3 regions of the Brevibacillus sp. BD137 genome follow, and region 3 is predicted to be linked to each of the others. Evidence: riboswitches for the same ligand, from Rfam matches in the RefSeq annotation. Region 3 holds a riboswitch; each other region holds the start of a gene.

Region 1 (4,707 bases), on a different contig from region 3:
CGCGCAGCTGAGCTGGGCATCCTGTTCAAAGGCGGGGAGCATCTGGAGACGGCTCACCACCTGGATACGATCATCCTCGATAAAACAGGGACTGTAACCAAAGGTGAGCCAGAACTGACAGACGTCATCGCCATTGATATCGAAGAGCAAGAGCTGCTCTCTTTGGTCGGTGCCGCTGAGAAAAACTCCGAGCACCCATTGGCTCAAGCCATCGTTCGCGGTATTGCGGATAAAGGAATCACACTGTCCGATACAGGTTCTTTTGAAGCCATTCCTGGTTTCGGTATTCAGGCTACCGTCTCCGGCAAAGAAGTACTCGTCGGTACCCGCCGTTTGCTGGAAAAACATCAAATTTCGTACCAAGCAGTGTCTGATACCATGCTGGCACTGGAGCGCTCCGGTAAAACGGCGATGCTCGCAGTCGTCGAAGGCAAGCTCGCTGGCTTGATTGCCGTAGCGGATACGATCAAACCAACCTCCAAGCAAGCGGTTCAGCGCATGAAAGCAATGGGATTGACTGTGATCATGATGACCGGTGACAACCGTCAAACTGCCGAGGCCATTGCCCGTGAAGCAGGAATCGATCACGTCATCGCAGAAGTCCTGCCTGAAGGCAAAGCTGCAGAAGTGAAAAAACTGCAAGAACAAGGCAAAAAAGTCGCGATGGTCGGCGATGGTATCAACGATGCTCCTGCACTCGCTACCGCTGACGTCGGTATGGCAATCGGTACAGGTACTGATGTGGCGATGGAAGCAGCCGATATTACCCTGATGCGCGGCGAACTGACTAGTGTCGCAGACGCCATCGAGATGAGTAAGCTCACCATCCGCAACATCAAGCAAAACCTGTTCTGGGCATTGGCCTACAACACCTTGGGCATCCCAATTGCCGCAATCGGCTTACTCGCTCCATGGCTTGCCGGTGCCGCAATGGCCTTCAGCTCCGTATCCGTCGTACTCAACGCACTGAGACTGCAACGAGTGAAGCTGTAACAACAGTAACAAGCGGCTTCGTCCGCCTTACCTATACAACATAAAATGCAAGGAGAGATTGATGATGACAAATATCACATTGAACGTAGAAGGCATGTCTTGCAACAAATGCGTAGCGCGCATCGAGAACACATTGAAAGAGTTGGGTGCAGAAGGCAAAGTAAACCTGGCTGAAAAAAAGGTTGAGGTTTCCTACAACGAGAGCAACTTGACTCTCGATGCAGTAAAAGAAGCTATTGAAGACCAAGGCTACGACGTCGTTTAATCATCGTGTCTTTGAAAAAGAAGCTCCTGCCTGAATCAATGAGGCAGGAGCTTTTTGGTATTGAGGTAAAAGTTGCTGTAGTGGAGGGGGAAGAAGCCCATTTCCAGTCTACGCTTCGGCCTACGCCCCGCAAGGGGTTGGACTGTCCGCTCCGAAATGAATGTCGGGAGCGCTTCAAAAGTAGAGTTTCGAGGAAGTAATCTCAGAGGTTGAAGCTGAAAACCCCCGCCATTCATTTCGGAGCTAAGTAGGGCTCCAGAGGCGCTAGGACTGGAAATGTTCTTCTTCCCAAGTGGCTGTTGTTTACATCTTGAGAGCATCATTCCAAAGGTCTTTTAAAAAGCATGTAGAACCTCATCAGCTCGTAGAGGAAACAGGAGAAATAAGCGAAGATCTTTGGACACCCCTACCGAGGCGTAGTGAAAAAAAGCGAAACTGCCTTTAGCGTCCACCTCTGAACTACATCCTGATGGACTACTTTGGACGCGGTTTCGTTTTTTTTCACGGAGCCGGGCACCTCATGCTCCCGCGCAGGGGTTCCAAGAATCTGAGCGTTTTCTCCTGTTTCCTCCCCACCCCACCAGCGAGCGAGAATAACGCACGATTTCTTTAATCGAATGAGCAACCGTAAGCTAATCCAATCCGAATCATAAAGAAAGACAAAGTCCGGTTAAAACCGTGCTAAACGAACGTTCACAATAACTGGAAGCGAGCGTATAATTCAAATCACAATCAAGCTCAAACAAGAAACAACACATACGGCCTAGTTCCGAGATTCTCGGAAGCGGGGGAACCAATCTTTTGGGGTTAATCCTGAGTGATCAGGAGGGATGAGGAAATGTCTTCTCTGCCATCCTACCCGTCAGCTAACCTCGTCGGCCAAAGCAGGGAAGGTCATGGATGGATAAAGTCTAGGCATTTTATGCGCAACAAGGGGATTCCTTGCGGGCGTGTGATAGGCTGATACAGGCTTTTTCTTTGGGACCTTTGTTCTGGAGGAAAAGGATGGATCGGTCTATTTTTTATGGAAATACCGACGAGCAGCTTACGCGATACAGTCGTGAAGGAAATGGTGTGGATCGCTTGGAGGCAATCGGTACGACATAAACCGCTGACAATCGAAATCAGGAAGACAGAGTACAGGGAGTCCTGAAAAGGGACGCCAGGTATTACGTAAGCCTGCGGATTTTCTACACGAGTAAAAATCAAGCGTGCCTGCTTGATTTGGCTTGAGTGTGGAAGCTTCGCGGGCTTTTTACATTTACGAAAAAACGAAGGATGAGGGATACCATGCCCAAAATGAAAGTCGATCAACTGACAAAAGTGTTTGGTAAGCAGCCCGAGCAGGCCTTGAAGCTGCTGGCAGAAGGACGAACGAAAGAACAAATTTACAAGCAAACGGGCCAATCCATCGGGGTCAATCAGGTCAGCTTTGAAGTCGAGGAAGGTGAAATCTTCGTCATCATGGGCCTGTCCGGCAGCGGCAAATCAACCTTGATCCGACTGTGTAATCGACTGATTGACCCAACGAGTGGAAGCATCGAGATCGATGGGGAAGAGATCGTGGACATGAAGGCGACGGCTTTGCGCGAGGTGCGGAGGAAGAAGCTCGGGATGGTTTTCCAAAATTTCGCCCTGTTTCCGCAGCGGACGGTACGAGAAAACGTCGAGTTCGGTTTGGAGATTCAACAAGTACCACCAGAGCTCCGGCAAGAAAAAGCTAGGGAAGCGCTCGCGCTCGTTGGATTAACCGAGTGGGAAAATGCGTACCCGGATCAATTGAGCGGAGGGATGCGCCAGCGGGTCGGATTGGCGCGGGCGTTGGCTAATAATCCAGATATTCTCTTGATGGACGAAGCGTTCAGTGCATTGGACCCGCTCATTCGAAAAGATATGCAGGATGAGCTGTTGGAGCTTCAGATGACGATGAAAAAGACGATCCTGTTCATTACACATGACTTGCACGAGGCGTTGCGGCTGGGCGATCGGATTGCCTTTATGAAAGACGGGCAGATCATTCAGATCGGCCGCCCGGAAGAGATCATGGCAGACCCAGCGGATGAATTCGTGCGGAAGTTCGTGGAGGATGCCGACCTGTCCAGGGTGCTCGTTGCTGAAAATGTGATGAAACGGGCAGAAGCAATCACGCCTGACAAAGGGGCGCGAGTGGCGCTGCAACTCATGATGGATAACGGCGTGTCCAGCTTGTACGTCGTGGACAAAAAGCGCACACTGCTCGGCTTGATTACGGCGTATGACGTATCACTCGCGATCAGTACGGGACATTCGCTGGAGACGATTATGAAAACCGACCTCCCTACCGTTTCACCTGACGCACGTCTGCACAGTTTGTTCCCGATGATGGCAGACCTGCATGTTCCGATTGCGGTTGTGGGCGAGCAGCAGCGTTTGTTGGGTGTCATCGTAAAAGGAGCGGTACTAGGCGGGCTGGTAGGTAAAGTCAATGTCCAAGAGCATCAGAGAGCAGAGGTGATGAGTGATGGACGCCGTGCCTAAGCTGCCGATTGGCGAATGGGTGGAAGAGTTCGTAGCATTGCTGGGTCAGTACAAAGGGGTATTGTTTGATCCAATATCTATCGTTATTTCCACAATGGTGACTTACTGCTCCACGGTTTTGGCAGAGATACCTTGGCTGATTCTCATCTTGCTGCTAGGGGCCGCTGCGTGGGTTTTTGCAGGGAGAGCGTCCATGGTTTTTACGGTAATCGGACTTTCTCTCATCAACAACTTGGGGTACTGGGATGAAACGTTGGAGACAGTGGGACTCGTCCTCACTGCCACCATGATTTCGATCGCTATCGGAATTCCGGTGGGCATTCTTTGCGCGAGACACGATACGTTTCGCAATCTAGTTACGCCAGTACTGGATTTGATGCAGACGATGCCAGCGTTCGTTTATTTGATTCCAGCGATCTTTTTCTTCGGCTTGGGCGAGGTGCCGGGAGTCATTGCCTCCGTTATTTTTGCTTTGCCGCCAATCGTGCGTCTCACGAATTTAGGCATACGCCAGGTCCCAGCGGAAATGGAGGAAGCGGCGAACGCCTTTGGCGCAACTGGGTGGCAAAAGCTCGTGAAAGTGCAGTTGCCGTATGCGAAATCGACGATCTTGGCGGGCGTCAATCAGTGCATCATGCTCGCCCTTTCGATGGTGGTCATAGCGGCTATGATCGGGGCGAAAGGCTTGGGGGCAGATGTGTATCGTGCCGTTTCGCAAGTGGACATAGGAAGAGGATTCGAGGCAGGGCTATCGATCGTGATTATCGCTATCGTCTTGGATCGGCTTACTCAACATGCAGGAAAAAAGGAGAGAAATACATGATGAACAAAACGGTTCCAACTTTACTGGCAGTGATGATGGGAGCAACAGCTTGGCTCGCAGGCTGTTCCAGTCAAAACACAAACACACAAATACCGACAGCAACGGTGGT
Region 2 (4,707 bases), on a different contig from region 3:
TTGTCTGTAATCGGATGGCCTTGACGATTCGTCAGGATATTATCTTCTGCCTGGTTGATGGACTTGTTCTTTTCATCCATATGAATCCTCCCTGTCCAGTTTTTCTCATGTGTAGTTCATAACCATGGTTACCGAATGAGGGGTTCTTTATGCGAAAAGACTAAATTGCTACGTACGCAAAATCATCGTTAAGCACTGGAACTGCGCCACTCTGATTCCACTGCGCTGCAAGTTCGACATCTTCCGGGTACCCCATACTGATCAGTTCTTGGCCAGAAGCGCATGTCTTCAAGTAAGCAGGAAGATGATCTTGGGTCGCTCGAAAGGCTGCCACTGCTATTTCGGCCTCTGGTGACAATCGATGCCCCTCCAATTCATGAAGCAGCGCACCTGCCGCAATCATATCTTCAATAGCAGGACGCAATGCTCCATTTCCCCACCGTTCACCGCAAGCAATGACGGTTACGGTTCCATTCTGCTGCTGTATGTATCTGGCCACAGATGGCGCGTTTCGCAAGCACGCAGCGATTACCTTCGCACCTGTTTTCTTCGCCAACACGGTACAGGTCGATCCGTTTGGCGAGGGTAATACGATTCTACTTCGCATTGGAACCGTTTTCAGACAGGCGGGCGAAAGGGAGATTGGTTCTCCGCGTTTTCCAGCGAGCAGGGCTGCTTTTTGTTTGGCGAATGCTACGGTTGACTCATCCTTTACCTGATAAGGATAGACGATACCTCCTCGTCCCGTTACGATATCGACACACGTGCTGAAGGAGAGCACATCGATAATGACGATCATATCCGATGCTGCCCCGACCTGTTCTACCCCTTCGTATCCCCAATCAAATCGAGCTGTATAGTCTAGTTGTTTGCATACAGTTCTATCTCCCAACCCCTCCACCATCCTCTATCAAAAATAGGTACTCGTCCCCTTACGTTCGCCGTTACAAATTAAGACAAGAAACAATATCGTATTATTGTCCCACTAGATTACACAAGAATGGAGTGAACATGGATGACTGAAATCGAATACGACGACGATCAAGGTAATTCGGAAAAAAGAAATCACAAACGCCCAAGAAGAAATACTGTGAGAACGACCGGTATTTTGCAAAACAACCTCGCCCGTGCTCTCACCGCTCACCTCGACCTGGTAAATCTGAACACAGAACCGGTTGAAGTACGTGTGCAAGTATTAAACTGGGGTAACGCAGTTACGCAAACGAATCCAGTTAGCACCTTGCTTGACATCACGCAATTTATCCCTGCGAATACTCGCACTGCTTTCAATGCGCTGATCCCCGCTTCTTTCCACTATGAAGTCCGCCTTACCGTAGCAGAAAACAACAGAAATGTCCTTCTCACCACTTATGGCCGTACTACTATCGGCGGCGGTCAAGTTGTTGGTCTTACCGTTCTTGACAGTCAATTCCAAACTGTCGAAATCGAAACTTGTATTTAACTATCTTGCAGGAAGAAAATGAGGAATTATGGTGGGACGCCATAGTTCCTTTTTTATCCATTCGTATGCAGGAAAAGGCGCTTGGGACGATCCCAACGCCTTTTTGCTTCTACGACCACGACAAAAAAAGAAACTGCCCTCGAAAGGACAGTTTCTTTGAAAAGGAGACTTACAGTTTTACTACGTTCTCAGCTTGTGGGCCACGGTTGCCTTGAACGATGTTGAATTGAACTTTTTGACCTTCGTCCAAAGTTTTGAAACCGTCACCTTGGATTGCGCTGAAGTGTACGAATACATCGTCTCCGCCTTCTACTTGAATGAAACCGAAACCTTTTTCTGCGTTAAACCATTTTACTGTTCCGTTCGTTTGCATCTAAAAAAACCTCCAAAAATTCAATTTGAATATGCTAGTCATATTTACCGAAGCAAATAAAGCTCACATATCATGAAGAAATACCAGATCATGTGCGATGATACGCCTTCATGATATGTGAATTTTACTTATTCAGCAAATATGCGAATGTCATAGGACGGAACTGCAAAATAAAAAACTAAACCTTTTGAAAACCTAAAACAATGAAAGCCCTTCCTCTCTTCCATCCTTGCGGCTCCGAAGACCGCGCCAGTGTGAATCGGGGATTCAAAAATGTTATCCATCAGCATACAAACACCTCGATGAATGATTAGGTATCAATTTTTCAAGTAGCAACCTCATTCTACCATGGTTGTCCAAAAAAAGCAACCGTTCACCCTTATTCTGGACGAAGCGGGACTCTGATACAATAGGATTGGGAGGGATTACATTGCAAAATCATATTTTGACAACCATTCAATTATCCGAAATGCTTGAAAAGAAAGTGCCCGTACTTTTATTGGACGTACGCGACGCCGAGAAATTTGTTTCCGGCAGCCTCGTTCACGAAAACGCATCGACGCAAAACGTCCCCTATCTTCTTATGAAAGAACAGGACAAGCCACTTGATGAAGAAACCGAAAAACTCGCGCAAAATGTCCAGATCGTTACCTTATGTACAACAGGTAACAAAGCTCAAAAAGCTGCGGCTCTCCTTCGTGAGCATGGTTTCCATGCAAATGCATTGGAAGGCGGCTTAACTGCCTGGAAGGAACAATCAAACGAACCGAAATGAGCCTAATTTATCAACGATTCTAGCTATTTGCCATATATTACTCCTTTATTTCGATTGGGATTGTCTGATATCGTTGTTCATGCCAAACGAAATAAGCCGAGACTTCCTCCTTGAAAAGGAAGTGCGGGGGACTTTTTTGTGGATGACCTATTCCACATTGGGGTGAATCGCCGAACTGGCGTAGGGTTGTTTCCTCAATCCGAATCCGACAACTAACCTCGTAGGCAAAAAAAAGGAGAGATTTGTTTTATGAAACGTTTTGGTTCTGTTACAATCGCGATGACTCTTGGTCTGGGCTTGGCTTTGACAGGGTTTGCTTCTTCTGCTTCCGCAGCATCTAACTGCCCATTGAAGAACGGACAATTCCAATTCAATGTGGGTCAAAATATGGGACAATTCCAAAAAGCACCAAATGCTCAACAGTTCCTTAACTTTTTCCAAAAGCAAGGCTTTGTTCCTGGCCAGCCACAAGCAGTACAGCTGATGCAACCTGTTAAGCAAGGACAAGCTACACCTGTACAACAACCATGCCCGTATCAACCAGGATCTTTCCAACAAGCACCCGTACAACAAGCTCCAGTACAACAAACACCAGCACAACCAGTACAAACAGCACCAGCACAACCTACCAATAATGTCACTGAGCCTGCCGCTCCAGTAAATCAAGCGGATCAAGCTAAGACGGGTGATTTTGCGAAACAAGTCGCGGATTTGGTAAACCAAGAACGTGCAAAAGCAGGTCTCAAGCCTGTTCAAATGGATGCAACACTGTCCAAAGTAGCTTTGGCAAAAGCACAAGATATGTCTGCTAACAACTATTTTGACCACAACAGCCCAACGTACGGTTCCCCATTTGACATGATGAAGCAGTATGGCATTCAATACTCGACTGCAGGTGAGAATATCGCCATGGGTCAACAGAGTCCACAAGAAGTCATGCAACAATGGATGAACAGTGAAGGCCATCGCCAAAACATTATGAACCCTGACTTCACAAAAATTGGTGTAGGCTTCACAAATGGCTACTGGGTACAAGAATTTATCGGGTAACACGCTTTGCACGAAACGAAAAGCCGGTGTCTCTTAATCGAGACCCGGCTTTTTCGTGTAGGCATTATTCCGGCTGTGTTTCAGAAGCCTGTTTTTTGGGGGTACAGCAGCTTTCCTGCTCATCTAGCAAAGCAACGTTCTTTTGATTCATTTCTTGCTTGGTTGGGTAAGCAGATACTTGCTGCAGCTCGGCATTGACATCAGACGATTGCTTCATCCGTATGGCCCCCTCACCGTTTTTGGTGGTGCATCCCTAGTATGCACGCGGTTCTAAACGACTCATTCCTAAGGAACACTGGAAGCACATGCAAATGAACCTATCTGCTAATAATATGTTCAAGGTCTTTTAAGGCAGCCGCTGCTGCCGCGACAGGATCTGATTTTCCTCCAACGACCAATAAATCCCCCATGACATCGGTTTCTACCCGGATGGCTTTTGTCGTACCTGATACGGATGCAAACGGATGGGTAAAATCCACCGCACACAGTTCAACTGCTACAGAAACCGTACCATTCGCTTCCTTTTGGATCGTTCCGATCAGCTTGGGAATCTTCGCATGCTTTTTCCACGTCTCGATTTGTAACGAGGTTATTTCGCGAATACTTGTGCGTGCGATATCGGTTAGATTTACTTGCCCGCCAAAAGCTGCGTTTGCCAGGATCGTGAGCTTCGAAGCTGTATCCCAACCATCGATATCGTAAGAGGGGTCCGGTTCGGCAATCCCCATCTTCTGAGCGAGCTCGACTGCTTCTGTACAGGTGAGCCCCTCTTCCATCATTTTTGTGAGCACGAAGTTCGTCGTTCCCGTAAAAATACCTTCGACTCGTTTTACTTCACAGCCTGCCAAGTTATACTGCAAAAGATCGATCGTCGGCAGAGCTGCTGCTGTTGCTCCACTAATTTTCAACGCGGTACCATGTTTTTTGGCAAGAGCGGCCAAACCAGCATAATCAACAACAAGCGCACCTTTTGAAATCGCAATCGCATGCATGGCATTCTCCAATGCATACCGAATATAAGTCAGACCAGGTCCCCCCTCTTTTTCA
Region 3 (4,707 bases):
CTGGCTTCAGTACAGATTGAACTTCGTCCAGAATTGCTGCCCGCTGCTCTTGTGGAAAATTGGCGAATGGCAGACCTGAGATAATGACATCTGCACCTGCAAGGTCCTGCTCCTCCAAGTAAGACCTAAGTTTAGTCGCTTCCTCCCTGATAGGAAGATCGGGAAAACGTGATTGAAGCATAGAGCGAAATTGGGAATCTCGTTCCACGAGCACGTACTGTGTGCCGGGATGCAAGCGCTGATAGATCGTTTGGGTAAATGCCCCTGTACCAGGTCCCAGCTCCAGGATCACATCGGTTGAAGCCCAATCGACGCTTTTCAACATTTGCTCACATAAAAAACGAGAGCTGGGGATGATACTACCGACGCGTCCAGGCTCAGCGATAAACCGCCGCAAAAAGACCAAGAAGTCCTGCAAGAATCGTACCTCCTAGGGGAAAAGCAGCCTGATGTACACAGGCTGCCGAATTGACACAATCTATTCTACACCTTGTCCCCCAGTTCCTGTTGAATTAGGATTGTACTGGTTTGGCTACCGGTGTTTTTACTTCATTAATGGATGCTTTGATGCTGGCAAGTTCTGCATCGATATCATCCTTTTCCAGCTCAGACAAAGCGTTTTCCCAAGCGCGGTTCGTTTGGCGCCATTGCCCGCTCATTTGCGCTTCTGCTTCCATGCGCATGACTTTCTCTTCCATGCGAGCGAAGCCACGGCCTGCGGACTGATTGCCGATACCGACAACTGCTTGATTGACTTGCTTTTGTGTACGAGCTACTTGTGCACGTGCCATCAGTGTGAACTTTTTCGCACGCATTTTATAGAACTCTTCCTTCAGCTCAGCCAGCTTCTCGCGCATTTGCGTAGCTGACTCGGATGCTGACAGGTAGAGAGTTTCATATTCCGCTGCACGGCCTTCGTACTGCTTCTTGTCAGCGAGTGCTCGACGAGCCAACTCGTCTTCTCCTTCAGTCAGGGCGAGCTTAACTTGGCGATCACGTTTTTCAATCAGAGCATTGGCTTCGTCCAATTGCTGACGGAATTTCTTTTCCAGAGCAACCTGACGGGCAACCGCTACTTCAACTTGTCCGATTTCTACTTCCATGTCACGCATATATTGATTCAGCATTACTACCGGATCTTCCATCGAATCCAATGCATCATTTACCGAAGCTACTGTCAGGTCACGCAAACGTTTAAAGATACTCATTATTTTTTCCTCCTCATCATATCACATCATATTGTTCATCCAAAAGACTCTTGCGACATTGGCGTTACTGTGGGCGTCTTCTTACATCTCTCTCCCAAGTGTCCAGCGTATCTTCCTTTAATACTTTTTGGGCCCATTCACGCTCCCAAGCAGGTGGCGCTTGTTTAGGTTCTTGGCTGGGACGCAGTAAGCGATATCCCAGATAAATCACCCCAATGGCCAGAAGCGCGTGAAACAGTAGGTCAAGCTTGCCAATCAACATCAGGAACCCGAATAGGAAGACCAGGATTCCCCAAAATCGTGAACCGGTTTGTCCCATGATCTTTTTGGCACCGTATATCATGATCACGCCGGGAATGATAAACCCGAGCAAGTCTCCGATATCGATACCCACCAGATCGAGAAGAACCAACCCACCGACTAGCAGCAGAACCAGCCCGAGTAGTACTTTGCCAGACCGTTCGCTCATTACTCGCTTACCTCCATTCGTTTTGCATGTGGTGCTTGTGGAACGTTATGCCCTTATTGTAGCCCTCGGTATAGGCTTCCCATAACGGGCGTGCGGTTGGTTTTTCCCTCCGTCCTTGGACGGAGACATTTTCCTGCCTTAATCGGACGAGCTCTCCAGCAAGGCAGGAATAAACCCACGTCGAAAGGCGGCTTGCACTGTCGAACGAAAACGTTACAGCATTTGACGCTATCTTTGTGACGAATATGTGAATGAACAGATAAAAAGAAGGAAAAAAAGGACTGGCGTAGAATCTTCGTAAGAGTGCGTGTAAAAAAACATCGAAAAATAGCCGAATTCCGCTTAGCGGAAACGGGGGAACCACGTTTTTGGGGTGAATGGTTGCTACTCCTAGCAGCCTAGGGCGTCCTTTCGACCGAACCCTTCAGCTAACCTCGTAGGCTCACGAAGGGAGCAGTTTCTTTTGCGCAAGATGGTTTTATCTTTATTTATGGCTGGATTACTTGCTATGGGGGCAGGCGCTGCACAGGCTGCTGAGGAGAATACTCTCCATGAAGTTGTCAGTGACTTGTACGGTACCCCTTACAAATCTTCCGGCTCGTCCAAAAAGGGCTTTGACTGCTCCGGTTTCACACGCTACGTATTTGATGCGTTAGGTGTAGACCTGCCTCACAATTCTGCTTCCCAGTACGAATTAGGTACAGAGGTAGACAGAAAAGATTTGCAGCCAGGCGATCTCGTATTCTTCAATACAAACGGTCGCAGCATTTCTCACGTGGGTATCTACATCGGAGACGGCACATTCGTGCACTCGGAATCTGGTCGTGGAGTCGTCAACACCAAGTTGAACGATCCATACTACTGGAGCAAGCGTTATGTAGGCGCCAAGCGTCTCAGTGCTCCTGTTCTAGCGAAAGCAGAAACTCCGAATAAGGAAAAAGCGGTGCAAGCTGCATCGTTGCCGGAAAAACCAGCTAAAAAATAGTCATTCGGCAAAATAATAAAAGCCAGGGACACTACGTCTCTGGCTTTTTCTGACGAAATTTAGTACCTGGTCTAAAGAGGTACCCTCACATATTAGAACAACTTAATAACTTACGGGGTTTCTTCCCCTGATAGGGTCAAAGCATGTTATGATAGACAAGACCCATTCTTTGAATGGTATTCCTTATTAATAGAAGTAACTGGGGGTTGTTCCGGTGAAAGATCACATTTTAATTGTCGATGACAATCTGGAGATTATTGAACTGCTAGAAGACATTTTGGAGAACGAGGGCTTCAGCGTTTCCTCTGCTGAAAGCGGAGAAGATGCACTCTCGTTGCTCAGCCAAGGTGAGCGTCCCAACCTGATCCTTTTGGATATTATGATGCCCAACATGAGTGGCTACGAGCTCTGCTCTCAAATTCGCCGTGAGTGGGATTTGCCTATACTGTTTCTCAGTGCAAAAGGAAAAGCGGTAGATAAGGTAGTCGGCTTTGAAATCGGCGCAGACGATTACATCACGAAGCCTTTTGATACGGAAGAGCTGCTCGCTCGCATTCGTGCCCACCTTCGTCGCTATGAGCGCATTCGAAAGCATACCGAAGAGCAGCCTGAGAAGGAAACAGCTTCTTCTCCGATTACGGTTTTGAAATTCAAGGACTTGGAAATTCATAAAGAAACGTATTCCGTATATGTATGTAACCAAAAGATCGAGCTCTCTACCAAAGAATTTCAACTACTCACCTTCCTCGCAGAAAATGCGGGCATCGTCTTTACAAGAGAACAAATTTATGACCGTGTTTGGGGATATGGTTATGGCTCGCTCAATACAGTGACGGTCCATATTAAAAACCTCCGTGAGAAGCTGGAAACGGAACGTCAATTCATTAAAACACAATGGGGGACAGGCTACGTATTTATCGGGGAGAAGCTTTAAATGAGCTTGCGCAATAAAATTTTTCTCTCCTTCATTGCCTTGCTCACACTCAACATTTTGTTGTTTAAATTTGTTTTTCAAGACATTATTGTCGCTCAACTCAAAAATGACCGGCATGATCAGTACCAAGCTGAGAAGGAAGCCGCAGAGAAGGTCATGCTCAATCAACTGCTTCTCGTCAGTAATTTCAAGGACCCAATCGAACGCATGGAGCTTGAGAAGCAGTTGCCAGACGACGTGATGTACCGCATGCTCGTGAAGGATGCCAATGGAAACACCATCTACAGCAAAACATCAAGCGCCTATAATTTAAAAATGCCTTCCCCCTCCTCATCAAGCCGTGGCGATTCTGCTAAGCAAAATGACCTCAAAGTGGTCGCTGAGTACCATTTTCAGCAGGAGCCACCGCGTACAGGGGAGATTGTTGTTTATTTCTACACGGATGATTACGACATGATGGCTACGACAGGGGTTTCCATGATGCTTTGGTTTATTTACGGAAGCATTAGTCTGGTAGGATTGGTTCTGCTCGCTTTGTTCGTTCGCTGGATACTACGGCCAGTTAACGAATTATCGCGCGTCACCCAAGAAATCCAGGAAGGGAAGCGGCTGGTCACATTTACGTATCGATCACATGATGAATTTGGGCAACTCTTTCGATATTTCGGGGAAATGGTGGATGAGCTTCGCTTAGCGGAAGAAAGACAGGCTGAAATGATTGCTTCGATTGCCCACGACTTCCGTACACCTCTCACCACGATCAAAGGTTATGCCTCATACATCGGCTCTGGTCGCGTGACGGATATGACCAAAATACAGAAACAGATGGGCAAGATCGAGCTAAAAACGACGGACTTGGAAAAGCTGCTGGATGAGCTGCAGGACTTCACCACACAAAGCTCTGAAGTTCGACTCAGTATTAACCGTATTCATGTCAAAAGCTTCTTGCGAGGAATCATTGAGGACTATTTGCCAAGAATCAAAGAGGCAGGTCTCACGTTTCAATGGAAGCTGCGAATCTCCAATGAACTACACATCGAAGCGGATGAGACTAAGCTGCGCCGTGTCATGGAAAATTTGTTGAACAACGCCATTCACTACAACAAACCGG

What was found. A riboswitch is a leader RNA that binds a small molecule or an ion and turns the genes downstream of it on or off. The one in region 3 is predicted to bind cyclic di-AMP.
Region 1: another riboswitch for cyclic di-AMP. It lies ahead of ODZ53_RS24455 (quaternary amine ABC transporter ATP-binding protein); the one in region 3 lies ahead of ODZ53_RS21745 (C40 family peptidase).
Region 2: another riboswitch for cyclic di-AMP. It lies ahead of ODZ53_RS05240 (CAP domain-containing protein); the one in region 3 lies ahead of ODZ53_RS21745 (C40 family peptidase).

What each region holds. Positions count from the first base shown of each region.
Region 1 covers NZ_JAOTNO010000014.1:143,593-148,299, reverse strand. Annotated here, with positions in the region: gene ODZ53_RS24465 (heavy metal translocating P-type ATPase) at 1-993, shown strand, start outside; gene ODZ53_RS24460 (copper ion binding protein) at 1,058-1,258, shown strand; cyclic di-AMP (ydaO/yuaA leader) riboswitch at 2,009-2,155, shown strand; gene ODZ53_RS24455 (quaternary amine ABC transporter ATP-binding protein) at 2,549-3,775, shown strand; gene ODZ53_RS24450 (ABC transporter permease) at 3,759-4,598, shown strand; gene ODZ53_RS24445 (glycine betaine ABC transporter substrate-binding protein) at 4,595-4,707, shown strand, end outside.
Region 2 covers NZ_JAOTNO010000002.1:408,542-413,248, forward strand. Annotated here, with positions in the region: gene ODZ53_RS05215 (catalase) at 1-80, opposite strand, end outside; gene ODZ53_RS05220 (2-phosphosulfolactate phosphatase) at 161-901, opposite strand; gene ODZ53_RS05225 (hypothetical protein) at 1,016-1,462, shown strand; gene ODZ53_RS05230 (cold-shock protein) at 1,632-1,835, opposite strand; gene ODZ53_RS05235 (rhodanese-like domain-containing protein) at 2,266-2,610, shown strand; cyclic di-AMP (ydaO/yuaA leader) riboswitch at 2,695-2,852, shown strand; gene ODZ53_RS05240 (CAP domain-containing protein) at 2,860-3,660, shown strand; gene ODZ53_RS05245 (hypothetical protein) at 3,725-3,877, opposite strand; gene ODZ53_RS05250 (homoserine dehydrogenase) at 3,978-4,707, opposite strand, start outside.
Region 3 covers NZ_JAOTNO010000011.1:119,022-123,728, reverse strand. Annotated here, with positions in the region: gene ODZ53_RS21760 (class I SAM-dependent methyltransferase) at 1-418, opposite strand, end outside; gene ODZ53_RS21755 (PspA/IM30 family protein) at 513-1,208, opposite strand; gene ODZ53_RS21750 (LiaF transmembrane domain-containing protein) at 1,273-1,677, opposite strand; cyclic di-AMP (ydaO/yuaA leader) riboswitch at 1,997-2,136, shown strand; gene ODZ53_RS21745 (C40 family peptidase) at 2,141-2,662, shown strand; gene ODZ53_RS21740 (response regulator transcription factor) at 2,877-3,596, shown strand; gene ODZ53_RS21735 (sensor histidine kinase) at 3,597-4,707, shown strand, end outside.